DNA from 3 places in the Clostridioides sp. ZZV15-6383 genome. Region 3 is predicted to be linked to each of the others. Evidence: riboswitches for the same ligand, from Rfam matches in the RefSeq annotation. Region 3 holds a riboswitch; each other region holds the start of a gene.
The links. Region 3 has a riboswitch for FMN ahead of KGF42_RS08875 (ECF transporter S component). Riboswitches for the same ligand answer to the same signal wherever they lie in the genome.

Region 1: linked by a shared signal. The riboswitch ahead of KGF42_RS07050 (hypothetical protein) and the one ahead of KGF42_RS08875 (ECF transporter S component) in region 3 are both predicted to bind FMN.
Region 2: linked by a shared signal. The riboswitch ahead of ribD (bifunctional diaminohydroxyphosphoribosylaminopyrimidine deaminase/5-amino-6-(5-phosphoribosylamino)uracil reductase RibD) and the one ahead of KGF42_RS08875 (ECF transporter S component) in region 3 are both predicted to bind FMN.

What each region holds. Positions count from the first base shown of each region.
Region 1 covers NZ_JAGWCV010000013.1:31,683-42,347, reverse strand. The annotation lists gene KGF42_RS07070 (type II secretion system F family protein) at 1-882, opposite strand, end outside; gene KGF42_RS07065 (GspE/PulE family protein) at 1,054-2,433, opposite strand; gene KGF42_RS07060 (DUF881 domain-containing protein) at 2,426-3,106, opposite strand; gene KGF42_RS07055 (ATP-binding protein) at 3,500-4,579, opposite strand; FMN riboswitch at 4,855-4,970, shown strand; gene KGF42_RS07050 (hypothetical protein) at 5,102-5,332, shown strand; gene yihA (ribosome biogenesis GTP-binding protein YihA/YsxC) at 5,698-6,309, opposite strand; gene lon (endopeptidase La) at 6,299-8,662, opposite strand; gene KGF42_RS07035 (chromate transporter) at 8,842-9,354, shown strand; gene KGF42_RS07030 (chromate transporter) at 9,342-9,869, shown strand; gene clpX (ATP-dependent Clp protease ATP-binding subunit ClpX) at 9,940-10,665, opposite strand, start outside.
Region 2 covers NZ_JAGWCV010000030.1:23,084-33,748, forward strand. The annotation lists gene recQ (DNA helicase RecQ) at 1-1,685, opposite strand, end outside; FMN riboswitch at 1,873-1,994, shown strand; gene ribD (bifunctional diaminohydroxyphosphoribosylaminopyrimidine deaminase/5-amino-6-(5-phosphoribosylamino)uracil reductase RibD) at 2,125-3,237, shown strand; gene KGF42_RS11965 (riboflavin synthase) at 3,270-3,935, shown strand; gene KGF42_RS11970 (bifunctional 3,4-dihydroxy-2-butanone-4-phosphate synthase/GTP cyclohydrolase II) at 3,958-5,154, shown strand; gene KGF42_RS11975 (hypothetical protein) at 5,465-5,893, shown strand; gene KGF42_RS11980 (alanine/glycine:cation symporter family protein) at 6,101-7,552, opposite strand; gene KGF42_RS11985 (ArsB/NhaD family transporter) at 8,020-9,285, shown strand; gene KGF42_RS11990 (hypothetical protein) at 9,324-9,779, shown strand; gene KGF42_RS11995 (NifB/NifX family molybdenum-iron cluster-binding protein) at 9,904-10,275, opposite strand; gene KGF42_RS12000 (ArsR/SmtB family transcription factor) at 10,278-10,646, opposite strand.
Region 3 covers NZ_JAGWCV010000018.1:44,995-55,659, forward strand. The annotation lists gene secA (preprotein translocase subunit SecA) at 1-195, shown strand, start outside; one part of gene prfB (peptide chain release factor 2) at 210-284, shown strand; one part of gene prfB (peptide chain release factor 2) at 286-1,317, shown strand; gene KGF42_RS08865 (Tex family protein) at 1,462-3,603, shown strand; gene KGF42_RS08870 (amidohydrolase) at 3,752-4,918, shown strand; FMN riboswitch at 4,977-5,094, shown strand; gene KGF42_RS08875 (ECF transporter S component) at 5,219-5,827, shown strand; gene KGF42_RS08880 (DUF4116 domain-containing protein) at 6,160-7,200, shown strand; gene tsaE (tRNA (adenosine(37)-N6)-threonylcarbamoyltransferase complex ATPase subunit type 1 TsaE) at 7,339-7,791, shown strand; gene tsaB (tRNA (adenosine(37)-N6)-threonylcarbamoyltransferase complex dimerization subunit type 1 TsaB) at 7,791-8,507, shown strand; gene rimI (ribosomal protein S18-alanine N-acetyltransferase) at 8,497-8,973, shown strand; gene tsaD (tRNA (adenosine(37)-N6)-threonylcarbamoyltransferase complex transferase subunit TsaD) at 8,979-9,995, shown strand; gene hpdB (4-hydroxyphenylacetate decarboxylase large subunit) at 10,291-10,665, shown strand, end outside.

The DNA of each region.
Region 1 (10,665 bases), on a different contig from region 3:
TGAAATGAATAATTTCGGAAAAATATTTGCTAGATTCAAAGACTTACCTATACCATTTCCCTTTTTTATATAATTATTAGAAATCTTTAGTCTTTCATAAATAAATTCATTATCTATAACACTTGCTGACATGTCTATAGCTTCCACAATTTGTATTCCACTACTAATCAAAATAGACAATGCTCTTGAAAATCTTGTTGTAGCTACTAGCTGATTAATTCTTCTTACAAAAGGTAACTTGAATTTCAATGAATTAATCAACCTTTTTACACTATTATTTGTTATAAGAAAATAAATAGCCCCTATTAAAAACAATATAAAACTAAATGTCAAATAACCTAAGTTATTTGTAACTATTGTAGACATTTCCATTAAAACTTTAGTTATTAAAGGTGGTTCAATTCCATTGCTGGCAAAAACCACCTGAAAATTAGGTATTACAAATATGAATATAAATATCATTGATATGATAGATAATGCTATGAGTATTATTGGATAGATTGAAATAGTTACTACTTTTGTTTTTAATTTGTATTCTTTATCATAATAATTAGATAAATCACTCATTATTATATCTAAGTTTCCACTAGTTTCTCCTGCTTTTACCATACTTATAAAAAACTTAGAAAATGTACCTGTTATTTGAAATGATTCTGATATTGAGTTACCTTTTTGGATATGATTTGATACTATATTAAGCAATTTTTTTACTTTTTTACTAGACTGACTCTCAATGATTTCAAATATCTTTGTAATTTCACATCCAGATTCCAATAATATGCCTATCTCTTTGCAAATTACCCTAACTTCTTTATCGCTAATTCTATTTAATACTAAGTAAAACTTTTCTAAATTATAAAATATACTTTTAGATAATCTCATGTACTATAATACCTTCCAAATTATATTAATTACAATTAAATAAACTTAATATTTTCTAATTTAATGAATTTAATTTTATTTCACTTGAATATAATTTATACTCAAACATTTTAATTAAAATATATTAAATAAAGTCCAACTGTCTAAATGAAGTTTAACTATACAATTCAGTTAAATCATTTCATTTACGACTAAACATTCTTCTAGTGTCGTTATTTTCTCATTTATTAATCTTTTACAACTATCTTCAAATGTTATCATTCCATTGTTTTGTGCCACTTCCTTAACAGTACTAGAATCTTCCATATTTCTTATACATGTCTTTATATCATCATTGATTTCTAAGATTTCATAAATTGCTGTTCTTCCAAAGTATCCTTTATCATTGCATCTTTCACAACCTACAGCCACTTTAGTATTTACATCTCCACTAAAATCATCTCTTATCACAATCTCATGACTACAATGATTACAAACTTTTCTAACCAATTTTTGAGATATAACACCTATAAGAGAAGCATTTAAAAGATATGGTGGTATTTGCATTTCCAATAATCTAGCTATGGAAGACACTGCATCATTAGTATGTAAAGTACTTATAACCAAATGACCTGTTATTGCTGCCCTTACAGCTATCTTAGCTGTTTCTGCATCTCTTATTTCTCCAACCATTATTATATCTGGGTCTTGTCTTAATATCGCTCTAAGACCCACATCAAAGCTTAAGCCTACTTTTGAATTTACTTGAATCTGACTTATACCATCCATCTTATACTCTACAGGATTTTCTATAGTCATTATATTTTTATTTATACCTTTTAAATCATTTAATAAGGAATATACTGTTGTAGTCTTTCCACTACCTGTAGGACCTGTCACTAATAATATTCCTGCTTTTTTATTTATTATACGATTTATAGATTTTATAGCTTCCTCTGAAAAGCCAAGTTCTAGTTTGTCTTTTAAAAAAGTATCTCTATTGAGTATTCTCAAAACAATTTTTTCACCATATACAGTTGGTATTGATGAAACTCTAATGTCAATTAGATTACCACCTAACTTTATATCCACTCTACCATCTTGAGGAAGCCTTTTTTCTGTTATGTCCATTGAAGCTTTCAACTTTACAACTGTAGATAATGATGGATAGACATCAATTAAAAACTTTGACACTTCCTTTAGTTCTCCATCTACTCTCATCCTCACTATTAAATGCTCTTTAAATGGTTCTATATGTATATCACTTGCGTTTTCTTTTATAGCTTTTTCTAAAAGATTTTCAAATAATTTTTTTGCATAATCCTCATCAAGTTCAAAGCTATTGTAATATTTTTCAATCTTCTCACTTATAAGTTCTTTTTTCTCCTTTTTCAATATAATTTCTCTACCTGTGGCTAATCTCAAATCCTGTAGAGCATATATATCTTCATCTTCTATTTCTACAACTAAATTATCATCTTGAAATTCCACTGGAAACACATTATATTTTTTTGCAAGTTTTTCTGGTATTAACATTGGTAAACTGCTTTCCTCTAATATAATCTTAATCACCCTTTATATACTTTAATTTATTAGGTATATTCATCTTTTTTATAGAGATATTTTCTTCAGTTTTTATGCTTATTTTCATTGGATAAGTAGTTTGTATGCTGTCTAAATACTTGCTACCTTTATCTACATAACTAGATAGCTTATATTTATCCCCAATACACTTTATTTCATATGGTTGTGCTACAGGAACTCCATTTATATTTATATGGCTTCCTGCAAGTACAACTTCTGAATACTGATTAATTCTTTGACCATTTATTTCTATGTACTTTCCTCCATTTAATTTTAACTCGTTTATAACTTTTACAAGAATTTTATTATAGTCTATACTATTAGCTATGTTCCCTGTTTTTTCATCTATAGCATCTATACTTAATATTATTCCGCTACCTTTCACATCTGAATATGATAGACTATCTCTAAGAGTTTCTATTTCTGATATTTCTTCAGAATTTTTTTGATTTTTTTTTATTGAATTAATTTCTTTATCTAACTTGACTTTTTCTTTTGTTAATTCTTTTATAGATTTTCTTGTCATCTTTATTTCTTTTCTTATTGACTTATCCTTACTTGTATAAACTGTTTCTTCATTTCTATAATCTCTAAATATGGTTCCAACAAGTATACCTAAAAGAGTACTTGCTAGTATTATAAACACATATTGTTTTTTCATACTGTATTGCTCCTTACAAATTTATTTTTATATGATAATTTTCTTTAATCAAATATTAAACATTTACATATGCTTATTATATCAAAGTTATATATTAAAATTCATCTTTAGTATATAATATCATACATCGAACTCCTATCACTAATTTACCAATATCGAATATGTATTTTTAGATGTTCTTAAAATTATATATAAACTTTCAATAAACATTGTTGTGATATTATAAAAAAACATAAATTAGAAAAGAAGATAATAATCATGAAAAAACAAATAAGTGCTTTAGGGATTATTAATAATTATTTTTATCAAAAAAAGTAAAATGGCATAGCTTCAAAGCTACACCAATTTACTAAAAATTATATTATAATCAACATTCATTTTAAACATATGTGTTTATAAGTTTTCCTCATATTTTAAAATTCTTTTAACTAGTTTGTCTCTTAACTTTCCAACTTCATCAAATCTCATATTAGGGCTATAGTAACTTTCTATAATATCATGTTTAGACTTAGCTCTCTTAAGATTTAACACTGCCCAACAAATTAAATCATCTAAAACTTTTTCATCAAATTTAATATCTTCTTCGTATTTAAGTAATTTTTCTCTATTTAAAAATTGATTTAAATCAATCACATCTTCGTCTTTAAAAGTTGTGCTTATAGTTATGCCTATATCTAGGTCAGTTAATAGTACAGTTTCAATTTTCTCTGGAATAAGTGGATAATGATAAACTTCTACATTTAGACCTTTTTCAATAGCTTTCTTATATACTTTGTTTAATAGTGTAGTCTTCCCAGTTCCTATTTCTCCAGCTAAATAATAAACCTTCTTTACGTCTTTTAAAATGTTTTCTGTATAATCCAAACACCCTACAGGAGTTATAGCTGAACCAAATAAATGCTTTTCTCTTTTTAAATTTCCTGTACTTTCAACTCCATCAAACAATTTTTTTATAAATTCTTCTGTAAGTAGATTCACCTTACCATAATCCATACAATCAGAATATTTTTCCTCTATATCTCTAAAGATTGGTTCTGCCGACTTTAAGAACTTAAAGGCTCTTTTAAATGAATTACTAATATCTTTATCGTAAATTAATATTTCTTGTCTATTTTTTTCTAACTCTTCTGTATTCCAGTAATCGCCTAAATTAATTATTTCATCCAAAGCTCCAGGTAGCTTTGGGTCCATAGTATGTGGAGCAGTTGCATCCATAAGTACCACGCCTAATTTCTTTATAACTAAACCATCCAACGAACTTGGGTCAGAAGGGCAGTGATATAAATCAATGTCGTATCCTCTATGCAAAAATTCTTTATAAATTTTTTTCATAAGTGAGGATTTTCCTACTCCAGGTCCACCCTTTAAGCAAAAAACTCTTTTTACATTTTCAGGAATTATATAGTCAAAAAAAGAATATGAGCCTTGTGATGTGTTTCCACCCGGAAATGCCTTCTTTACCTTTCCTTCCATATTAACGCCTCCTCATAATTTACAATATCTCTTAATTAAGATATTAATATTATACGAGTTTTGTTACAGCTTTATGCTTTTGATAAATCTAAAACTTATTATCTAATACTAATAACATGTTAATCTTATCTAATTACTATAGATTCTCATAATATGATTTAGATTTTATCTATAAATATAATTTAAGTGTTTGTATTTTAATATAGCTGCATATTACTTAAATCCAATTGTCTCTATTCTAATTTTATGTTAAAATAATATTACAAAACACATCTGTTTTTCTTCAGAAATGGGCGAAATTCCCTATCGGCGGTAAAAGCCCACGAGCCTTATGGCATAATTTGGTCAGATTCCAAAGCCGACAGTAAAATCTGGATGGTAGAAGAAAATAGTATATGAGTATCTTTATGTAATTTTACATGAGCAATCTATACAAATCCTTCAACTACCGTATTTATTCATGAAATTAGACACATTCAAGGTACCTAAGATGTAGGTGCTTTTTTTGTTGTTTAATCAACATTGATTTCTTCAAGAATATTTCAAGCAGTTGGAGCAAGTATTTTAATGGCAACTGGACTTGGTATAGTTTCTAATGCATTCCCCGCAAATGAAAAAGGATATGGAGGCAGTTTTCTTGCAACTGTTCGTAATTTGTCATTTGCTCTTGGAACAGCATTTTTTAGTGGTTTTTTGCACAAAGCCTTACATACAATCAAAAGTTTAAAAGTCATACATCAGCCTATGTTATAGCTAGCAATCAATCTTATTGGATTGCAGCAGCAGTATGCTTTATAGGACTTATATTAACTATTTTATTTATGAGAAAAACAGATAAATCTATTTCTTAACTATGATTTATTGATGACTATACAAGTCAATAATTTTTTAATTAAGCCAATTTATACTAATTTTACTATACTTTACTAGATTTTATTAATATTTAGCAACAAATTACTGATTTTCATTGTTTATAAACAATAAGGATGCCAAAAAATGACCATTAAAGCCATTTTGAGGCATCCTATATTTTAATATTGATACAATTAAAACTAACTTACTATTATATTATATTTATTATTCAAATAAATTTTATATCAACATTTAACATTCTAGATTTAATCTACTGTTATATCATATCCATGTTGATTGTATTGATTTACAATTTCTTCCCAGAGTTCTTCAACACCAGTCTTTTTTAACGAAGAAACAGGAATTACTTTTTCGCTACTTTCCATTTGTAATTTTTTTCTTATTATACTTATGTGTTTTTGATATTGTCCTCTAGATATTTTATCTGCCTTAGTTGCAATAACTACACAGTTATATCCAAAGTGCTTTATCCATTCGTACATAAGCTTATCGTCTGCTGTAGGCTCATGTCTAATATCTACAAGTAGGAATATAGAACATAACTCTTGTCTACTTTCTAGATACCTTTCCATTATACCTCCCCATTTTTCTTTTTCAGACTTAGCTATCTTTGCATATCCATAGCCTGGAAGATCCACAAAGTAAAACTCATTATTTATTAAATAAAAATTTATAGTTCTAGTTTTTCCTGGTGTTTGGCTAGTTCTAGCAAAGTTTCTTCTGTTAAGCAATGTGTTTATTATTGATGATTTTCCAACATTTGACCTACCAGCCAATGCTATCTCTGGGATACCTTCTGCTGGATACTGTGATTTATTCACAGCACTCATAGTTATCTCTGAACTTCTAATTTTCATTTTTTTCACCACTCTTTAATAAAGCTTGTTCTAATACTTCATCCATATGCTCTACAAGTACAAATTCCATTTTCTCTTTTACATTTTCTGGTATTTCATCTAAATCAGCTTCACATTCTTTAGGAATTAATACTTTTGTTATACCAGCTCTATGAGCTGCTAATAATTTTTCTTTAACTCCTCCTACTGCTAATACTCTACCTCTTAAAGTTATCTCTCCTGTCATGGCTATATTGCCTGGTACAGGTCTTTTAGTAAGTGCTGAGATTACTGCAAGGGCCATAGTTATACCAGCTGATGGTCCATCTTTTGGAACAGCCCCTTCTGGAATGTGTATATGAATATCATTAGTCTTATAAAAATCAGGGTCTATATCAAACTTGTCTACTATTGACCTTATATAAGAGATACCTGTCTTAGCAGATTCCTTCATAACATCTCCTAGTTTTCCAGTTAATACAATTTCCCCTTTACCTTTAAGCACATTTACTTCTACTTCAAGTGTAACTCCACCTACTGCTGTCCATGCAAGACCATTTACTAGTCCTATTTGAGGATTAACTTCTGCAAGTTGATACTTAAACATGTCTTTTCCAAGATATGTTTCTAGGTCAGACTTATTTACAACAACTTCTTCAAGAGTTGGGTCTTCAACATATTTTTTTGCAATTTTTCTACAAATTTTACCAATAGTTCTCTCTAATGTTCTTACGCCAGCTTCTCTTGTATAATGGTTTATTATACTTCTTAAAGTTTCATCATCCATTTTTATAAAGTTTTCTTTTAAAGCATGTTCTTTAATTTGTTTTGGAAGTAAATATTTCTTTGCTATATTTAGTTTTTCTTCTTCTATATATCCAGATACTTCTATTATTTCCATTCTATCTAATAATGGTCTTGGTATATTACCTAAACTGTTTGCTGTTGTAACAAATAGTATTTTTGACAAATCAAAAGGTATTTCTAAGTAATGGTCTACAAAATCCTTGTTTTGCTCTGGGTCTAACACTTCTAGCATAGCTGAAGCTGGGTCACCTTTATAATCTGCTGCCATTTTATCTATTTCATCAAATAAGAATACAGGATTTTTTGTTTGTGCTTCTTTTACTCCATTAATTATTCTTCCTGGAATTGAGCCTACATATGTTCTTCTATGACCTCTTATTTCTGCTTCATCTCTAACTCCACCTAAAGATATTCTTACAAATTTTCTATTTAATGCTTTAGCTATTGATTTTACTATAGATGTCTTTCCTGTTCCTGGAGGTCCAACTAGACATATTATAGGACCTTTAAGTGACTTAGCAAGAGTTCTTATAGCTAGATACTCTAATATTCTTTCTTTAACTTTCTCTAGCCCATAATGGTCTTCATCTAATATATCTTTTGCCTTAGTTATATCTAATTTATCTTTTGTCTCTTTGTTCCATGGCAATGAGAATATAGTGTCTAAATAGTTTCTACTTACAGATACATCTGGAGACATTGAAGATATCTTTGAAAATTTATCTATTTCTTTTTCTATTTTTTCCTTAGTTGTCTTAGGTGCTTTTATTTTTTTAAGTTTTTCTCTATATTCATCTGCTTCAGAATTTATATCTTCTTCTTCACCTAATTCTTTCTGTATAGCCTTTAATTGTTCTCTAAGATAATATTCTTTTTGAACTTTATTCATCTGTTTTTTTACTCTTAAAGTTATCTTCTTTTCTATTTTTAATATATCTATTTCTTCTAATAATATAGAATAGATAAGTTCAAGTCTTTTCTTGATATCAAATTCTTCTAATATTTCTTGCTTTTGACTTGATTTTAGGTATATGTTTGCAGCTATTGTATCTATAAATCTATCTACATCTTCTATATCCGCTAAAGATATCAATATTTCTGGAGATACCCTGTTTCCAATATTTATATATTCTTCAAAAGCATCAAATACATTTCTTACAAATGCCTCGATTTCAACCTCTGTTTCACTATCCAGATTATCACTGTCAAAAACTATTTCTTCTATTACTGCTCTAAAATACCCTTCTTCTTGTTCTATTTTTTTTACTCTACCTCTTGATACACCTTCAACTAAAACACGAACTGTATCTCCTGGTAATTTTATCATTTGTTTAACTTTACAGATTGTTCCCACATGATAAAAGTCTTCTTCTCCTGGCTCATCTACCTCAGCTTCTTTCTGAGATGTTAAAAATATAAGCTCTTCATCCATCATGGCTTGGTCTAAAGCTTTAAGAGATATCTCTCTTCCTATATCAAAATTTAATATCATATATGGAAATATAGCTAATCCTCTTAGAGGAATTAATGGTAATTCATGATCTATTTTAGTATAATTTTGTTCCATCAACATTACTCCTTTTCTAGTCTAATTATTTTGCTTTTAATATTATATATTCGAACAAGTTAATTTTCAACATTAATGATAAATTCTTAGAATACTATCATACTATATTATTATTTTATTATGATATAATATTAATATTAGTATACTTAGATGTTATTTATCTTTTGGAGGTTTCTATTATGTTGAAATTGTTTTTAACCTTTTTAAAAATTGGTGCGTTTACATTTGGTGGTGGATACGCTATGGTTCCTCTTATACAAGATGAACTTGTAAACAAACAAAAACTTTTAGAGCAGGAAGAATTTATTGATTATTTATCCATAGCTCAAAGTTATCCTGGAGTACTGGCAGTTAATATCTCTGTATTATTAGGATATAAACTTTATGGTATACCAGGAGTTCTTATATGTACCTTAGGTTCTGCTTTACCATCATTTTGTATAGTCTTAGTCTTATCGTATCTGTATTTTAAAAATTCATCATCTAAAATTTTAGATGGATTTTTTAAAGGAGTTGCGCCTGTTGTAATAGCTCTTATATTGTATTCTTTTACAAGCATGTTTAAGAAACTGCCAAAGTCTAAAACTAACATACTACTATTAATTATAGCAGTTTTATCTGTTGGTGTATTCAATATAAGTCCTATTTATTTAATAATTGGAGGAGGTGTATATAGTCTATGTCAGAAATAACACTACTCTTCTTAATATTCCTTAAAATAGGAGCATTTAGTTTTGGTGGCGGGTATGCTATGTTACCATTTATTCAGCAAGAATTTATATCTAAATACCACCTTATAACTAATCAAGAATTTTTGGATTTACTTGCTATATCACAATCTACACCAGGTCCTGTAGCAATAAATAGTGCTACATTTGTAGGATTTAAGACTGCTGGCTTCTTTGGTTCTCTAGCTGCAACTGTTGGTGTCACGATTTTTGCGTTAATAGGTCTAACTATTATATCAAAGTTATTTTCTAAGTTCAAAAACAATAAAAAAGTGGAAAACTTATTGATAGTTCTTAGACCAATTACTCTAGGATTCATATTAGCAGCAGCTTTTTCATCTGCCAAAGAAGTTAATTGGGATTTATATGGAATAATTGCATTTATAGCATCATTTTATCTTTTATATAAAGGAAAAATTGGTTCTATTGCAATTGTATTCGTCTTTGGTATTCTAGGTATACTACTCACATTTTTATAATACTGATATCTAATTTATATTTAGCATATTAACATAAAAAAAGGAGCTTTTAAAGCTCCTTTTCATCATCTTATGCACTTTCCTCTTGATCCTTAAGTACTATGATAGGATTTACTGAGTCTTCGTTCACAGATTTCTCTGTTACTATAACCTTCTTTATATTATCTCTAGATGGTACCTCAAACATAGTTTCCATCATTACACTTTCAACTATACTTCTAAGCCCTCTAGCTCCTGTATTTCTTTCTATAGCTTTTTTAGCTATTGCACGAAGAGCACCTTCTTCAAATTCTAGCTCAACATCATCTAACTCTAATAATTTTTTATATTGTTTTACCAGAGCATTTTTAGGTTCTTGTAATATCTGCATTAGTGCATCTTCATCCAGTAATTCTAAAGTAGCTAAAACTGGTATTCTTCCTATAAATTCTGGTATTATACCATATTTTAATAAATCCTCTGGAAGTACTTTTTCATATAACTTACCTAAATCTAATTCTTTTTTACTTTCTATTTTAGCTCCAAAACCTAGTGTTTTATCTCCACCACGTTTTTGAATTATCTTCTCTAATCCATCAAAAGCTCCACCTAATATAAATAATACATTAGTAGTATCTATCTTTAAGAATTCCTGATGAGGATGTTTTCTTCCTCCTTGTGGTGGAACATTTGCAACAGTACCTTCTAATATTTTTAGAAGTGCTTGTTGAACACCTTCACCACTAACATCCCTAGTTATAGATGGATTTTCAGATTTTCTTGCAATCTTGTCTATCTCATCTATATATATTATACC
Region 2 (10,665 bases), on a different contig from region 3:
GGATAACTACTAGACATAGCTCTAAGTGTACCATCTCCAAATACCATATATGGAGCTATCCTTTCTTCACTTGCAATTGAGTGTCTAAGTTCTCTTAAAACACTATATAACTCATTTTCAACTTCTAATGATTTTGTCATCACAATTTCCTTGAATTCTACTTTCACTTGACCTTTTAAAACTTTCATAGACATCTCATTCAATCTTATAGTTGGAAAACTCCCTCTATTTCCATTACCTAAAGTCTCCACTAAATCTAAAAAACCATGAGAAACCAATGTATTTATAAAATTCTTTAAGTCTTCGCTTGAATAATCTCTCATAATGTTATATGTAGATAAAGTATTCAATCCAAGTTGTAAAATCTTTTTATTCTTAGACCCTCTAAGGACATCTACAATTGTAGTGACACCATAACTTCTTTTCATTCTAGCTACACATGAAATAACTTTTTGAGCATCTACAGTTTTATCTACTATTTCACCTTCTACTAAACAGTTACTACAATTGTTACAATTATCTATATAGTTTTCTCCAAAGTAATTCAATATTGTCTTTCTATAGCATGAATTACTGTAAACTAAGTCAATCATATATTGAAGCTTCTTATGTTGAAATAATTTTCTTTCAGGATTTTCAACGCCAATATCGATTAAATATTTTTGTATATGTACATCTCCTGGAGAAAATAAAAGTACACACTCACTTTTTTCTCCATCCCTACCAGCTCTACCTATTTCTTGATAGTAATTTTCTATACTTTGAGGCATATTGTAGTGTATAACCCATCTTATATTAGGTTTATCAATACCCATTCCAAATGCGTTTGTTGCTATCATTATATCTACATCATCATTTATAAAATCTTCTTGATTTTTACTTCTTTCATTTTTAGATAGACCTGCGTGATATTTTGACACAGATATATTTCTTTTAGATAACCCATTATATATATTTTCAACTTCCTTTCTAGTCGCAACATATATAATTCCAGACTCATTTTTATGATTTTGAATATAATCTAAAATATATTTATTTTTACTAGATGATTTTACTATATTTATTGATAAATTCTCTCTATCAAATCCAGTTATATAATAGTCTGGATTTTCTAAGCACAATAAATTTATTATATCAGTTCTTACTTCTTCTGAAGCTGTTGCTGTAAATGCTGTAACTATAGGTCTTTTAGGTAAACTCTTTATAAAATCAGAAATCCTTCTATAACTCAACCTAAAATCATGTCCCCATTGAGATACACAATGCGCTTCATCTATTGCAATTTGGCTTATATTGTTATTATTTATTAGTTCAAGAAACTCCTGCGCATCTAATCTCTCTGGAGCAATATAGAGCATTTTATAATTATTTTTTCTAATATTACTTAGTATTTCATTAAATTCTTTGCTACTTAGTGAACTATTTATAAAAGCAGCGTTAATTCCCATAGTTTTTAAAGCATCTACTTGGTCTTTCATAAGAGATATCAGTGGAGAAATTACTATTGTCATTCCTTCTAACATCAATGCCGGAAGCTGATAGCATATTGATTTTCCTCCTCCTGTTGGCATTATAGCTAATACATCTTTTTTGCTCAAAATAGAATTTATTATAGACTCTTGACCTTTTCTAAAGCTTGTATATCCATAGTATTTTGATAGTATTTCTAAAAGTTTTTCATTCATATATTTCTCTCCTAATTTAAATTAATTAGACTTCTTTCCTGATTATGTTCAAATTTTTATTTTTATATTCACAATCGCGGTATTCCAAAGTTTATAAACATTCTATATTATATATTAACATATATTTTGAAAAAAATAGTTTGCAAAGTAAAATAATTTATGATACATTCTAAATATAAATTTAATACTTAATCTTCGGGGTAGGGTGAAATTCCCAATCGGCGGTATAGCCCGCGAGCTAAGGTAGAACTTGGTTGATTTGGTTAAATTCCAAAGCCGACAGTAAAGTCTGGATGGAAGAAGATATATTTAATAAGTGTTTTTGTAGAGCAGTTTTGTTGTACACTTATTAATTTATTGTAGATTATTCTAAACCCTGAGTTAATTCTCAGGGTTTTTTGTTTAAAAAGTATCTAATTAAACAGGAGGTGTATATATTTTGAATTTTGTGAATCAAAAGGAAAAAGACATTTATTATATGAAAAAAGCTCTTGAACTAGCTAAAAATGGAGAAGGTTTTGTAAATCCAAATCCGTTAGTTGGATGTGTAATTGTTAAAGATAGTGATGTAATAGGCAAAGGATATCATGAAAAATTTGGTTCTAATCATGCTGAAGTAAATGCTATAAACAGCGCTAAACAAAGTCTAAAAGATTCTACTCTTTATGTAAACTTAGAACCATGTTCTCATTATGGAAAAACACCTCCTTGTGTAAATAAAATTATACAAAATAAGATTAAGAGAGTTGTAATATCCACATTAGACCCAAACCCACTTGTTTGTGGTAATGGAGTAAAGAAATTGAAAGATAACAACATTGATGTTACTGTGGGAATATTGGAAAAAGAAGCAAAAGAATTAAACGAGGCATTTTTTTATTACATAAAAAACAAAAGACCTCTTTGTATTGTAAAATCAGCCGTGAGTCTAGATGGTAAAATTGCTACAAAATCACTAGAATCAAAATGGATATCTAATGATTCATCAAGATATCTAACTCATAAATACAGAAATAAATACCAAAGTATAATGGTTGGCATAAATACAGTTTTAAATGATAATCCTTTACTAACTTGTAGACTTAATCAAAAAAAAGTATCTCATCCTACAAGAATAGTAATAGATACACATCTAAAATTACCAATTGATAGTAATTTGGTTAAGGATAAAACCAGTAAAACTATAGTTTTCACATGTTGCAAAGACAGTAACAAATTATCTATGTTAAAAGAAAATAATGTTGAAGTCATAATTTCTCCTTCAAAAAATAACTTAGTAGATTTGGAATTTGTAATTCATAAATTAGGAGAACTAAACATTGATTCTGTTCTAGTCGAAGGTGGTGCTACACTTAATGATAGCTTATTTAGAAATAAGTTAGTTGATAAAGTCAAATTATTTCTATCACCTAAAATTATAGGTGGTAAAGATGCACCTACATTCGTTTCTGGAGAAGGAATAAAACACCTATCAGATTCAACACAATTAGTAATCAATAATGTAACTTTAATAGATGGAGATGTTTTGATAGAATCTGATGTTTTAAATTAAATTCTGTGAATACATGTATATAGGAGGTTAGAATGTTTACTGGTATAGTAGAAGAAGTTGGAATACTTAAAAAAATTACTGCTAATGGTAAAAGCGGAAAAGTAACCATACTATCAAACAAAATATTGGATGACACAAATCTTGGAGATAGTATAGCTGTAAATGGGGTTTGTCTAACTGTTTCAAATCTTGGGAAAAATGAATTTACAGCAGATGTTATGATGGAAACAATTCGTTCCACAAATTTAGGTTCACTAAATGCAAATGACAAGGTAAACCTTGAGAGAGCCATGAGTCTTTCTTCAAGATTTGGTGGTCATATAGTGACAGGTCATGTTGATGGTAAAGGTACTATTTGCAAGTTTGAAAAAGATGAAAATGCAGTTTTAGTAAGCATACGACCTGATAAAAAACTTTTATCAGCAATAATACCTAAAGGTTCTGTTGCTATTGACGGTGTGAGTTTAACTATATCATATTTGGATGATGAAATATTTAAGATTTCTATTATACCTCATACTAAATTTAACACTACTCTCTTAACAAAAAATATTGGAAACTTCGTTAATTTAGAAAGTGATGTAATTGGAAAGTACGTTAATAATTTTATAATTAATAACTACAAGGAATTAAATTCTAATAGTAGTAATTATAAATCAAATATAGATAAAGATTTTTTATTTAAAAACGGTTTTTAAAAATAATAAAGGAGTGAATTGCATGTTTAATACTATTGAAGAAGCTATTGAAGATATAAGAAATGGGAAAATGGTAATCGTAGTTGATGATGAAAGTAGAGAGAATGAAGGAGATTTGCTTATGGCAGCTGAGATGGCTACTCCTGAATCAATAAATTTTATGGCTACATATGGCAGAGGTCTAATTTGTCTACCTGCTACTGAAAAGAAATTTAAAAGTTTAAACATACCTCTTATGGTTAGAGAAAATACAGATACATTTCAAACAGCATTTACTGTTACTATAGATAGTGCAGATACACTGACTGGTATATCTGCATATGAAAGAGCTGAAACAGTAAAATTATTCTGTGATGAGAATTCTACAAGTAAAGATTTCAAAACTCCTGGTCACATTTTTCCTTTAATTGCAAAAACTGGTGGAGTTCTTGTTAGAGATGGTCATACAGAAGCTTCAGTAGACCTAGCTAGACTTGCAGGTTTTAAAGAAATTGGCCTTATCTGTGAAATAATGAAAGATGATGGTACAATGGCAAGAGTTGATGACTTAATGATTTTTAAAGAAAAGCATAATTTAAAAATCATCACTATAAAAGACCTTATAGAATATCGTAAAACAAATGAAACTACTATAGAAAAAGTATCTAGTGCTTTTCTTCCAACAAAATATGGTAATTTTGAAATCATAGGATATAGAGATACTTATTCAAATGAAGAACATATTGCTCTTACCTATGGAAATATAAATGGAGAAAATACTCTAGTTAGACTTCATTCTGAATGTTTAACAGGTGATGTGTTCCACTCTTTAAAATGTGACTGTGGACTGCAATTAGAATCTTCTATGAAGAAAATTGTAGAAAACGGAAATGGTGTTTTAATTTATATGAAACAAGAAGGTAGAGGTATTGGTCTTTTAAATAAAATTAAAGCTTATAAACTTCAAGAAGAAGGTTATGATACTGTTGAAGCAAATTTGATGCTTGGATTTGAAGAAGATATGAGAGATTTCTATATGTCTGCTCAAATACTAAAAAATCTGAATATAAAAAGCATAAACCTTTTAAGTAATAACCCTGATAAAATAAATCAATTAGAGAAATATGGAATAAAGATTGAAAATAGAGTTCCTATTAATGAAGAAATTAATGACTTTAATAAGCTATATCTAAAAACTAAGAAAGATAAAATGGCAAACCTATTTAAAGCTCTAGATTAAATACTACCATTTCAACTCCTCCACTTCTTACTGAACAATTTGCATACCTCCTCTAAAATTATATACTAATCATCAAATCTACTTTCAAAATCTTAAAATAATTAAAAATATGACTCTAAGTATAAAATACCACAAAGCTATATAGATTACTATTAAGGTTATTGTTTTTATTTATAACATGTATTAATACTATACTAATTATCTATTTTATTATTTTTTTAATTTACCATACAATATAATTAAGAGTAAGTAATAATAAAACACTATGATTTAATTGGTACTTATTAAATATTTATGAGGAGAATAAATTATGAAAACATATTCTATACAAGATTTAACACTAGATAAACGTAAGCTTATAAAAAAATATTCTCTTACTTTAAATGAGAATTTAATTTGGGAGTTTAGACATGATAAATACCACACTATAAAATACTTCACACACAAGTTTGCAGTTAAAGAATCTATGCTTGCACTTTTGTTCAATATACATAAATTGTGCTATGCTAAAATAAAATATTTTGAGTCAAATTTTTCAAAATATGAACCTTATAAATATACTTATCAAGATGGATTTGTTAAATGTGAAATGTATGATATGAATTTTATGTTGCATAAATACAGTAATATAATGATAGATTTGAGGAATTTGCAAGAAATCAAAACTATAGAAGAGTTTAGATTATTTTGTGATTATCTAGAAAGCTTTGAAGATAATTTACAGGATTTAATTATATAGTATTTTGGAGAATAAACTTAAAGATAAAATCTATAATAAATAATCTATCTTCAATAATAAAAACTTTTAATAAAACTAAATCACATAATAAAAAATATTACTGGAATTAAAAATTCCAGTAATATAAATTAATTAAATATTATATTCATATAAAGTATATACATCATCTAGTCTTTCAAAATGATTTCATAATTTTATACTATTTTTTTATCCTAAATGTTCCTCAGGTAATTCACTATGCCACTCTGATACATTTTCTAGACCTTCTATTTCATCTGCAATAAACACAGGGTCTTTTATTCCTGATTTTTTTTGACTTGTATAATCTTTTAAAGCAATAAAGGCATATTTCCCTAAAAGTGCTATTGCTATTAAGTTTATTATCGCCATCAATGCCATAAATAAGTCTGCTAGATTCCAAACTACATCTACTTGAGTAAGTGAACCAAATAAAACCATACCTACGACAAAAACTCTAAATATATTAAGTTTAGTCTTACTTTCACTCATAAACTCCATATTTGATTCACCATAATAGTAATTGCCTACTATAGAACTAAATGCAAATAAGAATATACAAACTGCTATAAATATATTTCCAATTGGTCCTATATGATGAGTTAAAGCTTCTTGAGCTAATTCAATTCCAGTTGCTCCACTACTAGCATAATCTGAATATAATAATACCATGAATGCTGTACAGCTACATATTATTATAGTATCTGTAAAAACACCTAAAGATTGAATTAGACCTTGTTTTACAGGATGAGTTACATGTGCTGTTGCAGCAGCATTAGGAGCACTACCCATACCTGCTTCATTAGAAAATAGACCTCTCTTTACTCCAGTCATTACAACTCCCATAAATGTACCAATTGCCATTCCTTTAAAATCAAATGCACTTTCTACTATTAATGCTATAACGCTTGGTATCTCTGTTATATTCATTGCAACTATAGATAAAGCAACTAATATATATAATCCTGCAAATACAGGAACTATTATTTCAGAAACTTTTGCAACTCTATGCACTCCACCAAAAATAACTATTGCAGTTAATATTCCAAGACCTATTCCCATAGTCATTTTACTTATTCCAAATGCATTACTAAATGCAAGTGAAACAGTATTTGCTTGAACTGCATTAAATACAAAACCATAACATATAGTTATAAGTATTGAAAACAAAACACCCATCCATTTTTTATTTAAGCCTTGCTCCATATAATATGCTGGTCCACCTCTAAAGGCTTGACCATTTTTTACTTTATAAATCTGAGCTAATGTACTCTCAACAAAACTTGAAGCAGAACCAATCAATGCTATAAGCCACATCCAAAATACAGCACCAGGTCCTCCTGCTACTACTGCAATTGCTATTCCAGCTATATTTCCAGTCCCAACTCTTGAAGATGTACTTATACAAAATGCTTGGAATGAAGATATTTTTCCTTCTTTTTTTGCATTTTTATTTGCTGTACCATCACCTAGAAGTCTAAACATTTCTATAAAATATCTGAATTGTACAAAATTTGTTTTAATAGTAAAGTAAATACCAATTACAACTAACATTACAATTAAGATGTAAGACCATAAGTAATTGTTTACAAATACTACTGCATTATTAATACTAGTTAAAATACCATTGAAAAAATCCATTATATTAATTACCCCCCCTATTTAATTTTGTTTTCTCAATAAATCTTAAAATCAAAAAAATGAATAATTCCTTGTTAAAAATTCATTAATTTAATTATAATATTTATAAAATCAAATTACAAGGCTTAAAATGAATAATTTTTTTAATATATTGCAGTTTTATATTCAGATTCAACCTTTTTTATTACTTTTATAATATATATATTTAATATTTTATAATTGTTATTAGATATAATAAATTCTACTTTTAATGGTATATTTTTTCGTTTGTCGTTTAATATTATTAGTAATAGAATAATTTTAAAATTTATTTAAATAACAAAAATTTTCTTTAAATTCTATCAATTTTTCAAAAATTTTGTTAAATAATATACTTTTATACATCCATTGAAAAAACAATAAAAAAGTAATACTATATATAGTACTAGCATTAGACACAAAATAATACAAATGGAGGTACTTATATTATGGAATTTCAACAAATAATAGCTATATGTATATTTTTAATAGTTATGGCAGCTATTATTACAGAAAAGGTAAACAGATCTGTAGCAGCTGTTGGTGGTGCACTATTAATGATAATATTCAATATACTTACACTTGATGAAGGATTAAGCCATATAGATTTCAATACTATTGGTGTATTAGTTGGTATGATGCTATTTGTTGCTGTTGTCAAAAATTCAGGACTATTTGAATACATAGCTATCTGGACTGCAAAGAAAGCTAAAGGTGACCCTTGGAAGATAATGATTTGTTTTGCTATTATAACAGCTATTTTATCAGCTGTATTAGATAATGTTACAACTGTCTTACTTATTGGTCCAATGACTATAGTTATTACACAAATATTGGGACTCAACCCAGTTCCATTTTTAATAACACAAATTTTAGCTTCAAACATAGGAGGAACATCTACTCTTATAGGAGACCCTCCAAATATTATGATTGGTAGTGCTGCTAACCTTAGTTTTATGGATTTTGTAATAAATTTAGGTCCTGTTGTTATAGTAATACTTGCTATAACTATAATATGTTTCAAATTTATTTATGGAAAAGAACTTGTTGTAAATGAAAAATCTAAGATTGCAATATTAAAACTTGATGAAAAAAAATCTGTTAAAGATAAACCTTTACTTATAAAAAGCCTTATATTAATAGCATTCATACTTTTAGGTTTTATGTTCCACAGCACAATCCATATAGACTCTTCTGTTGTGGCACTAACAGGAGCATCTATAATGCTTCTCATAGGAAAACAAGATGTAGATGAAATTATGGCAGGTATTGAATGGTCTACAATTTTATTCTTTATGGGATTATTTGTAGTAGTTGGTGGATTAGTAGAAGTTGGCATAATAAACAAATTGGCTCAAGCATTGATTGGACTTACAGAAGGACATCTTGTATTTACAATGTTGTTGATATTATGGTTATCAGCAATAGTTTCTTCTTTCTTAGATAACATTCCATTTGTTGCAACACTAATTCCACTTATTTTGACTATGCAAGCTGAAGGAATTGATGTAATGCCATTGTGGTGGGCAACATCTCTTGGAGCTTGTCTTGGAGGAAATGGTACACTAATAGGAGCATCTGCTAATGTTGTACTAGCAGGCATAGGCAATAAACATGGGCATCCTATATCTTTTAAAGAGTATTTCAAAATAGGTTTTCCACTTATGATTATATCTATTATTATATCTACTGTTTATTTAATTATAAAATTTTAAAAAATATAGTATAATAATACTAAAGGGGATGTGTATATATGAATATTAATACTGTTCAAGGAGATTCAATTGAAGTTCTCTTAAGACAGCTTGGAGCCACAAAAATATCAAAAGTAAGTAGTACATTGTATTTTATCAAGTTTGATTTAGGAGACGGTTGGGAAGTATCTTATACTTATAATATTAATGCTAAAGATCAATATTTTTTACAAAGAATTGAACCATATCCTATTGGTAGAGGCCTGTTTAATGATGAGTATGAAATAGTATCATTTATATCAAAGGATTTAAAAAAATTTCTAAATGCTAAGAATAGTAGTAACTTTAAAACCTTTGTTGAAGTTACTAGAAAAGTCAATTCTATCATTGATAATGTAGAAGAATTATTTTTAAACTACAATGTAGATGGTGATGATTTAAAAACACTTAATAAGGAACTTAATGACATACTAAATGATATTGACTATATAGAAAAACATACAAAAAAAATCTAAAAGTAGTAAATTTGTAAACTTTAGACATTACCAAAGACACTATCCAAAATCATAAAAAGCTAAATTTTAGTTTTAAAAGAATAAAATAGCTGATGAAGCATATGTTTCATCAGCTATTTTGTTTTTAATGATGTCCACATCCATCATGTGAACAAGTATGATTTGATGGAAACTCTACTAATTTTCCATCTTTAAGTAGGTCTAAATTAGCACTTATAGTATCAGCTTCTGCTTTGTAAACTTTTATTCCCATGCCACTTAATTTAACTATAGCTCCTTGTCCTATCCCTCCAACTACTACTGCATCTACAGCTGTACCTGATAATGCTTTTAATGGTTGACATTTTCCATGTTCATGGTCTAAATCTCCATTATCTAAAGATTTAACTTCTCCACTTTCTAAATCACACACAACAAAAATTGGAGCAGAACCAAAATGCCCATATGGTTTGCTATCCAACCCTTTATTTTCTTCTACTGGTATACATACTTTCATTATTATTTCTCCCTTCTCTTACAACATTTTTTTATAGATTTACATTCTTTGCTGCATCCTAGATGTATTGTATTTACGTCAAATACATCTATAAAGCTTTCACTAGAATTCCTTAACATAGAGTTTATAAAATCTATACATATATTAAATGATTCTTTATTAATATGATATAAAACATAGTATCCTTCTTTATGCCCTGTTATTATACCAACATCTTTTAATATTTTTATATGTTGTGAAACAGCAGAATCTGAAATTCCTAGATATTTAGAAATCCCTTTTTGGCATATATTTCTCTTAGATACTAATATAAGTATGTTAAGTCTAGTTTCATCACTCAATGCTTTAAATATTTTAACCAAGTTTTCCATAAGTACCTCTTTTTAATTA
Region 3 (10,665 bases):
GTAAGATATTTATTTAATATAACAATAGAAACTCCAGTGGAAAGAAAAGCAGTTGTAGATGTTGAAAATCTATCTTCTCCATCAGATGGAACACTTCCAACAAGTAAAACAGTTAAAAAAGATGAAAAAGTTGGAAGAAATGACTTATGCCCTTGTGGAAGTGGTAAGAAATATAAAAACTGTTGTGGAAGATAATCTCGGAGGATTAAATGTTAAAGTTACAAGAGTATAGACATAGTATGGAGCATATAGCTTCAAATTTAGAAGAATTGAGGGTTTCTCTTTGACATGGCTTCGTTGATGGAAAAAATACAAATCAATGAAGAAAAGATGAATAAACAAGACTTCTGGAACGATAATGAGGTCGCTCAAAGAGTACTTCAAGAAAATAAATCTTTAAAAGAGACATTAGAAGAATATGAAAGCTTAAAAAACTTATTAGAAGATATAGAAGTATTGATTGAAATAGGCATAGAAGAAGATGATGATTCTGTAGAAAAAGACATAGAAAAGTCCATAGAGTTAATAGAAGAAAAATTATCTGAAATAAAAATAAAAACTCTTCTAAATGGAGAGTATGATAAAAATAATGCTATATTATCTATAAACGCTGGTACTGGTGGTTTGGATGCTCAAGATTGGGCTCAAATGCTTTTGAGAATGTATATAAGATGGTCAGAAAGTAAAGGTTATAAAGTTAAGCTCTTAGATATAATATCAGACCCTGAGGCTGGAATAAAGACAGCTACAATTCTTGTAGAAGGAACAAATGCTTATGGATATTTAAAGAGTGAAAAGGGAGTTCATAGGTTGGTAAGAATATCTCCATTTGACCCATCAGGAAAAAGGCATACTTCATTTGCATCTATAGATGTAACACCAGAGCTAGATGAGAATATCGAAGTGGAAATTAATCCATCAGATTTGAAGATAGACACATATAGAGCATCTGGTGCTGGAGGTCAACATGTAAATACAACTGATTCAGCAGTTAGAATAACACATATTCCTACAGGTGTAGTAGTTCAGTGTCAAAATGAAAGGTCTCAACATCTGAACAAAGACAGAGCTATGAGACTTTTAATGGCAAAGTTGATAGAATTAAAAGAGTTAGAACAAAAAGAAAAAATAGAAGATATACAAGGAAAATACTCACAAATAACTTGGGGTAGTCAAATTAGGTCATATGTTTTTCAACCATATAAGCTGGTTAAAGACCATAGGACAAATGCTGAGTTTGGAAATGTAGATAGTGTAATGAATGGAAATATAGACTTGTTTATTAATGAATACTTAAAAATGAATAAAACAGTTTAATAAATATGCACTGTAATAAAGATATACGTATAGGAAGGTTAGTGTTTAATATGCACTTACAGCACTTAGGCTGAGGACTACAACCCTCAGCCTTCGTTCTGTCTTATTATACTTATGAAAAAACTAACATTAGGAGTGAATAAATTGGATATAAATCAAATCTTAAAAAAAGAATTTAATCTTAGAGATGAACAAATAAATAATACATTAAAACTTATTGATGAAGGAAATACAATACCATTTATAGCTAGATACAGAAAAGAAATGACCGGCGAAATGAGTGATGTTACATTAAGAGAATTCTATGAAAAATTGATGTATTTGAGAAACCTTCAAAGTAGAAAAGATGATGTAGTTAGACTAATAGATGAACAAGGTAAGTTAACAGATGAAATAACACAAAATATAGAAAAAGCAAAAACATTGCAAGAAGTAGAAGATATATATGCTCCATATAAGCAAAAGAAAAGAACCAGAGCAACAATAGCAAAAGAAAAAGGACTAGAAAACTTAGCATTGTCAATACTAGAGAATAATTTAGATAGTATAGAAATAGAGGCAAAGAATTATATAGATGAGGAGAAAGAAGTTCTTTCTGTTGAAGATGCTTTAAAAGGTGCTAGAGATATAATTGCAGAATTAGTATCAGATGATGCTAAGGTTAGAAAGTATATAAGAGAATTAGCTTTAAGAGAAGGCATGATAGTTAGCAAAAACTCTACTGATGAGAAATCAGTTTATGATATGTATTATGATTATAGTGAAGCAGTAAAAAGCATGGCTCCACACAGAGTTTTGGCAATAAATAGAGGAGAAAAAGAGAATTTTTTAAAGGTTAAGTTAGAAATAAATAATGATAAAGTTTTAAATTACATAATAAATGAATATGTAAATGATAAAAATTTTAAAAATAAAGAAGAAATCGTAAGTTCAATAGAAGATTCTTATAAAAGATTAATTTTTCCATCAATAGAAAGGGAAATAAGAAATCATTTAACAGAAATAGCTCAAGAAAGAGCTATAAGTGTATTTGGAAAAAATGTTAAAAGTTTATTACTTCAACCACCAGTTAAAGACAAAGTTGTTATGGGATTTGACCCTGCTTTTAGAACTGGATGTAAAATAGCTGTAGTAGATAAAAATGGTAAACTACTAGATTATACAACCGTATATCCAACAGACCCTCAAAATGATGTAGAAGGAGCAAAGAAAGTTTTAAAAGGATTGATTGAAAAATACGATATAGATATAATTTCAATTGGCAATGGGACTGCATCCAGAGAATCAGAGACTTTTGTATCAGAAATGATAAAAGAGATAGATAGAGAAGTACAGTATGTTATAGTTAGTGAAGCTGGAGCATCTGTTTATTCAGCATCTGAACTTGCAAATGAAGAACATCCAGATATAAATGTATCAATAAGGGGAGCTATATCTATAGCTAGAAGATTACAAGACCCATTAGCAGAACTTGTAAAAATAGACCCTAAAAGTATTGGTGTGGGTCAATATCAGCATGACTTAAATAAAAAGAGACTAGAAGAAGTACTAGATGGAGTTGTTGAAGATTCTGTAAATAGTGTTGGAGTAGATTTAAACACAGCATCATACTCTTTGCTAGAACATATTGCAGGAATAAGCAAGACCATTGCAAAAAATATAATAGCATATAGAGAAGAAAATGGAGATTTTACATCAAGAGCACAACTGAAAAAAGTAAAAAGACTGGGAGTTCAAGCATTTACTCAATGTGCTGGATTTATGAGAATTTTAGAGGGCAAAAATCCACTAGATAATACAGGTGTGCATCCTGAAAGTTATGACATATGTAAAAAAATGATTGAGATAATTGGATACTCTTTAGATGATGTAAAGAATAAAAATATAGAAGAAATAGATGAAAAAATAAAAGAGATTGGCTTGAAAGAATTAAGTGAAAAACTAGAAGTAGGACAAGTTACTTTAAAAGATATCATAGCTGAAATCAAGAAGCCAGGAAGAGACCCGAGAGAAGAAGGTATAAAACCTATACTTAGAACAGATGTCTTAAAAATTGAAGATATACAAGAAGGTATGACTTTAAAAGGTACAATAAGGAATGTTGTAGATTTTGGTGCATTTGTAGATATTGGAATAAAAAATGATGGATTAGTTCATAAATCAGAAATGAGTAATAGCTTTGTAAAAGACCCTATGAGTATTGTTACAGTAGGTGATATAGTAGATGTAAAAGTCATTGGAATTGACTTAAATAAAAAAAGAGTCGCCTTATCAATGAAAAAGTAGATAAGTTTATGTATGATTATAATGACCAAACTCTATGTCTGTAAACACGATTCATAGAATATATAAATATTAAAAAATGTAAAAGTATTTTGTAAGAAAATAGTGTTAAAAAGAAGTACGATAGTCTTGAAAATCAGGAGGAAAATGAATGGTTTTTATAAAAAATGGTAAAATAAATACCATAACAAATGGGATAATTCATGGAGATATCCTTATAGAAGAAGGAAAAATAATAGAAATAGGAAAAGATTTGATAGCACCTTTGGATGTAGATGTAATAGATGCTAGTGATAAACTTGTGTTTCCTGGATTTATAGATGCACATACTCATTTAGGTTTGTGGGAAGATGGTATAGGGTTTGAAGGAGCAGATGGAAATGAAGAAACTGACCCAATAACACCACAACTAAATCCTATAGATGGAATCAATCCAATGGATAGGACTTTTAAAGAAGCCTTTGAAGGTGGAATAACTTCTGTTTGTACAACTCCTGGAAGTGCAAATGTTATGGGTGGTCAATGTATAGCTATAAAAACATATGGAAAAAGAATTGATAAAATGGTAATAAAAAATCCAGTTGCATCTAAAATAGCATTTGGAGAAAATCCAAAGAGTTGTTATGGTCAGGATGATAAATCTCCTCAAACTAGAATGGCTATAGCAGCATTGATTAGAGAAAATTTAAAAAAAGCAGAAGAATATCTAGAAGATATTGATATGTATGAAAGTAATGATGAAGAAGATTGTGAAAAGCCTGAATACGATATAAAAATGGAAAGTTTAATACCTGTTTTAAGAAGAGAAATTCCTTTCAAGGCACATGCTCATAGAGCAGATGACATGTTTACAGCAATAAGAATTGCAAAAGAATTCAATTTAAAACTTACATTAGACCATTGTACAGAAGGTCATCTTATTGTAGATGAATTAATGGAGGAAGGATTTCCTGTAATAGTAGGTCCATCTTTATCAGAAAGGTCTAAATTTGAACTTAGAAATTTGACATTTAATACAGCTGGAATACTTTCAAATGCAGGTCTTAATGTATGTATAATGACAGACCATCCAGTAATACCAGTTCAATATCTTCCAATCTGTGCAGGTATTGCAGTCAAACATGGTATGAAAGAAGAAAAAGCAATAGAATCAATTACAATAAATCCAGCTAAGATTTTAGGGATAGAAGATAGAGTAGGCTCTATAGAAGTTGGTAAAGATGCAGACATAGTAATTTGGGATAATTCTCCACTGGAGATTCAAAGTAATGTACTTTACACTATAATAAATGGCAAAGTAGTATATGAGAAAAAATAACTTGACAATTATTAAAAAATTAACTAATATAAGAGTGTAAGGAAAATTAAAAATCAAAGAAGATCTTCGGGGCAGGGTGAAATTCCCTACCGGCGGTATAGCCCGCGAACTACTTAGGTGGTTGATTTGGTGAGATTCCAAAGCCGACAGTAAAGTCTGGATGAGAGAAGATATTTATGGAAGATAAATAAGTTTATTTTAGTTTGTTTAAACTATATCCATAAAAACTCGAAGATAGGGTCTTCGAGTTTTTTGTTTTTCCTAAAAAATATAAACATATTGATTAGGGGGAAAATAATTATGCAAAACACAGCAAAAAGAGGAAATATGATTTCAACAAGAACTTTAGTAGTAATGTCCATTTTATCTGCAATATCTTATTTATTAATGTTTATTCAAGCACCAATACCAGGTATATTTCCAGATTTCTTAAAAATAGACTTATCAGATATTCCAGCAATATTTGGAGGAATGTCTCTAGGACCATTAGTTGGATTTGGAATAGTTGTAGTAAAAAATGTGCTACAAGCGATAACAGCAACAACAACTGGAGGAATAGGAGAATTTGCAAATATATTAATTGGTGGTTCTTATGTAATGATACTTTGTTATTCATATAAGAGAAGCAGAGACTTAAAAGGTGTGTTGATTGGTTTTGTATTAGGAACAATAGCTATGACTATAATTGGTTCATTAGTAAATTATTTTGTAATGTTGCCATTTTATGGTAAATTTATGGGACTAAACGCTATAATAGGTTTAGGTTCAGCTATAAATCCTCAAGTTCATGATTTATTCACTTTTGTAATTTGGATTATAGCTCCATTTAATGTCTTGAAGGCTGTTATAATATCTTTAGTAACAGTACCACTTTATAAAAAAATGGGAAATATAATAAAAAATAATTAGACAAGAAAATATAAAATTTCAAAATTAAATGTATTGAATAGCCATAATTTATTTGTAACTTCAGTCCTATATTGTGATTGATATATTAAATATATTATGGCTTTATTAATTTATCAAAAAATGTATATAAAATAAGAAATATTTAGACAAATTTAATTTTTAAAATAAAGGAAGAATTAAAACGATTAACTATTAAAATATGAAAAAGGTATCTACAATATACAGAGCGAATTCATAATAAACAAAAAATAAAGCTACTATTAAAAATATATAAAGATTAATAATCAAATTTTTAATAGTAACTAATTTAATAATGATGGGAGTGTATATTCATGAGCTTATCTAAAAAAATAAAAAAACTATTTTTAGATGATAAAGGGTATTATTTTAATAGTAATTGGGAAAATATTCATATTGGTATTTATGATACAAAATTAGGAGATTCTTTAAAGTATATCACTAATGAATATATTGAAAATATGGAAAGGGTAAAGTACGATTATCGTGAATTAAAAAATATAAAAAATCAAACAGATGGTATGTGTATTTTAGCTATAAGGCAGAGTTATAAGGCATTAGAGTATGTAAAAAATCAAACAGAAGAAATATGTTTAGAAGCTATAAAGTACAACTATAGAGCACTTGAATATGTAAAAGAACAAACAGAGTATCTATGTCTTGAAGCTATAAAAAAGGATTGTAATGCACTTAAGTATGTACGAAATCAAACAGAGGAGCTTATTATAAAAGCAATAAGACACTCTTCCAATATAGATGTTGTAAGTATATTAAAGGCTTTAGATGTTCAAACAAGAGGTATATGTTTAGAAGCAATTAAAAAAGATGGCAGGTGTCTTGCATATGTTAGAGAGCAGAGTGAAGAATTATGTATAGAAGCCATTAAGCAAAATTATAAAGCATTAAAATATGTACAAAATCAAACGGAAAAAATGTGTATAGAATCTGTAAGCCAAAATGGTATGGCATTACAATATGTAAATAAACAAACTGACAAAATATGTATGGAAGCTGTCAAACAAGATGGCAGGAGTCTACAATTTGTTAATAATAAGACAGAAGAAATATGTATAAATGCGATAAGATATTTAAATAAAAGATACAATATTAAAGATGTATTATGTTACATAGATAACTATACAGAGGATATATGTATAGAGATTGTAAGACAAAATGGAAAGATGCTCATGTATATAAAAAATCAAACAGAAAGAATGTGTATTGAAGCAGTAAAAGAGAATTATAAGTCTCTTAAGTATGTAAAAGAGCAATCTGAGAGAATATGTAAAGAAGCATTAAAGCAAAATTATAAAGCAAAAGAGTACGTAAAAATTGCTATTGACGATTGTATATAAGGTGTAGATAAAGCCATCAATAGTAAAAGATAAAAAAAGATAAATACAAGTACTTTATAATAATCTAGGCTTATACTATAATTAATTAAGCAGTGATATAAATTCACATGACGATTATATCAAAATGGAGATGAATTGATGGTAAAAATATACTTAGAAAATGAAAATAAAACTAGAGAAATAGGATATAAATTAGGTAAACTTTTAAAAGAAGGTAGTGTTATCTGTTTAGTAGGAGATTTAGGGGCTGGCAAAACTACAATGACACAAAGTTTGGCAGATTCATTAGGTATAAAAGATTATATAACAAGTCCTACTTTTACTATAATAAATGAATATGAAGGGAAAATACCTTTGTATCATTTTGATGTTTATAGAATAGTTAGTAGTGATGAAATGTATGATATTGGATATGATGAATATATAAATTCAAATGGAATTTGTATAATAGAATGGGCTAATCTAATAGAAGAGATACTTCCAAAAGAATATTTAAATATAGAATTGAGATATAAGGATGAAGGAAGAGAAATGATATTAACTCCAAAAGGAGAGGTTTATAAAGAGATAGTTGAGGAGCTGACTAAATAATGAAAATACTAGGTATGGATACATCTTCTATGGCAGCAAGTGTATCAGTTGTTGAAGATGATAACTTAATATGTGAGTTTACAGTGAATAACAAAACAACACATTCACAAAAGCTTATGCCAATGATAGAAAATATGTTAAGCATAAGTGATTTAAGTATAAAAGATATGGATTTATTGGCTGTATGTATAGGGCCAGGTTCATTTACAGGTCTTAGAATAGGTATGGCCACAGTAAAAGCTATTGCTCATGTAAATAATATACCAATAATAGCTGTGAATTCTTTAGAATCTCTAGCAAATAACATGAATTTCTGTGATAGAAAGATATGTTGTATATTAGATGCACAAAAAAATCAAGTTTATTCAGCTAAATACAAGTTTGAAAATGGAGAGCTGATAGAATTAGATGGTGTTGATGTTGTAGAATTTGATACTTTAGTGGATGAAATTGTATCAAGTAACGAAGAATTTATAATAGTTGGAGAAGCTGTATACAAATATAAAGATAAGCTAGAGAATATAAAAAATATAAAAATACTCTCACAAGCTCATAATGTATCTAATGCAGGAAGCTTATGTTCTCTAGCACTAAATAAATATAATAAAAATATAGATGTACATACTTGTTATACAATAAATCCTATGTATATCAGAAAATCTCAAGCTGAAGTACAATATGATGAAAAAATGAAGAGGCTAAATAATGAAAGATAATACAAAATTAATAGCAGATGATATAAAAATAGAAGAAATGACCATTAAAGATATAGATGAAGTTTTTGAAGTAGAAAAAAATTGTTTTGAAGATTACTGGTCAAAAGAGTCTTTTAGAAAAGAGTTGTCTAATGAAGTCGCAAGGTATATAGTAGCTAAGTTAGATGGAAAAATTGTTGGATATGTGGGAATTTGGCTTATATTTGATGAAGGCCATATAAATAATGTGGCTGTTCATAGTGACTATAGAGGTAAAAAAATAGGGGACAAGTTAATAAAAGGCATAGTTGATTTATGTAAAGATAATAATATTGCATCTATGACATTAGAAGTTAGAGCATCAAATAAAATAGCACAAAATTTATATAGAAAATATGGATTTAAAATGGGTGGAATAAGAAAAGAATACTACAGTGATAATAAAGAAGATGCAATTATAATGTGGAACCAATTAAAAGAGGTGTAGAGTTTATGAGTGATATAATAACATTAGCTATAGAAAGTAGTTGTGATGAAACAGCTGCATCAGTTTTAAAAAATGGTAGAGAAGTACTTTCAAACATAATCTCTACTCAAATAGAGACACATAAAAAATTTGGCGGTGTAGTTCCTGAGGTAGCTTCAAGAAAACATGTGGAGAATATTGATATAGTTGTTCAAGAAGCTTTATACAAAGCAAATATAGGATTTAGTGATATAGACCATATTGCAGTTACATATGGACCTGGATTAGTAGGAGCTTTATTAGTAGGTCTATCTTATGCTAAGGCACTTGCATATACCTTGAATATTCCACTTGTAGGAGTGAATCATATAGAAGGTCATCTAAGTGCAAATTATATAGAGCATAAGGACTTGAAACCTCCTTTTATAACATTGATAGTATCTGGAGGTCATACTCATTTAGTAGAAGTTAAAGATTATGGTAAATATGAAATTTTAGGAAAGACAAGAGATGATGCGTCTGGAGAAGCCTTCGATAAGATTTCAAGAGCTATGAATTTGGGTTACCCAGGAGGGCCTATTATTGATAATTTAGCTAAAAAGGGAAATAAGTATGCTATAGAATTTCCAAGAGCTTATTTAGAAGAGGATAGCTATGACTTTAGTTTTAGTGGTCTAAAATCTTCTGTATTAAATTATCTAAATGGAAAAAGGATGAAAAATGAAGAAATAGTAGTTGAAGATGTTGCTGCATCTTTTCAAGAGGCTGTAGTTGAAGTTTTAACTACTAAAGCATTAAAAGCAGTAAAAGATAAAGGCTATAATATCATAACTCTTTCTGGTGGAGTTGCTTCTAATTCAGGTCTTAGAGCTAAAATAACAGAGCTTGCAAAAGAGAGTGGTATTGTTGTTAAATATCCTCCTCTAATTTTATGCACAGACAATGCAGCCATGATAGGGTGTGCAGGATATTATAATTTTATAAATGGTAAAACACATGATATGAGTCTAAATGCAGTTCCAAATTTAAAGATAAATCAGTAATATGAACCAAATTTATAAATATATTAAGAAATTGTTTTAAAACAATAAATAAAAGTAAAATTAAATATAATAAAATAAGTTCAGTATATATTAAAACTTGAAGTAAAACTATATATAACCTTTATATTCTGATGAATTTCAATGTGTTTAGGATATAAATATTATTTATGGTTTGAATTTGCTTCAAGTTTTATTTTTTTGTAGAAGGATTATTTTAAAAAGTGGGTAATGTGCCCTTTTTTTTCATTGTAAAAAAGTTTTATACTAATTATAGAAATATTAAGGAGGGGAAGAAATGAGTCAAAGTAAAGAAGAGAAAATAAGAAGTATTTTGGAAGCAAAAAATATTAAGTCAAATTTTCAGAATAAAGAAAATTTAAATGAATTTAATGAAAAAAAAGCAAGTAAAAGAGCTGACGATTTATTAAATGTATACTACAATACATTATCTACAGCTGATATGGAATTTCCATATTGGTATAATAGAGAATATAGAAAATCAGATGGTGATATACCAGTAGTTAGAAGAGCTAAAGCTCTTAAAGCTGCTTTTTCCCATATGACTCCAAATATAATACCAGGTGAAAAGATAGTAATGCAAAAAACACGACATTATAGAGGGTCATTCCCAATGCCTTGGGTAAGTGAAAGTTTCTTCGTGGCTCAAGGA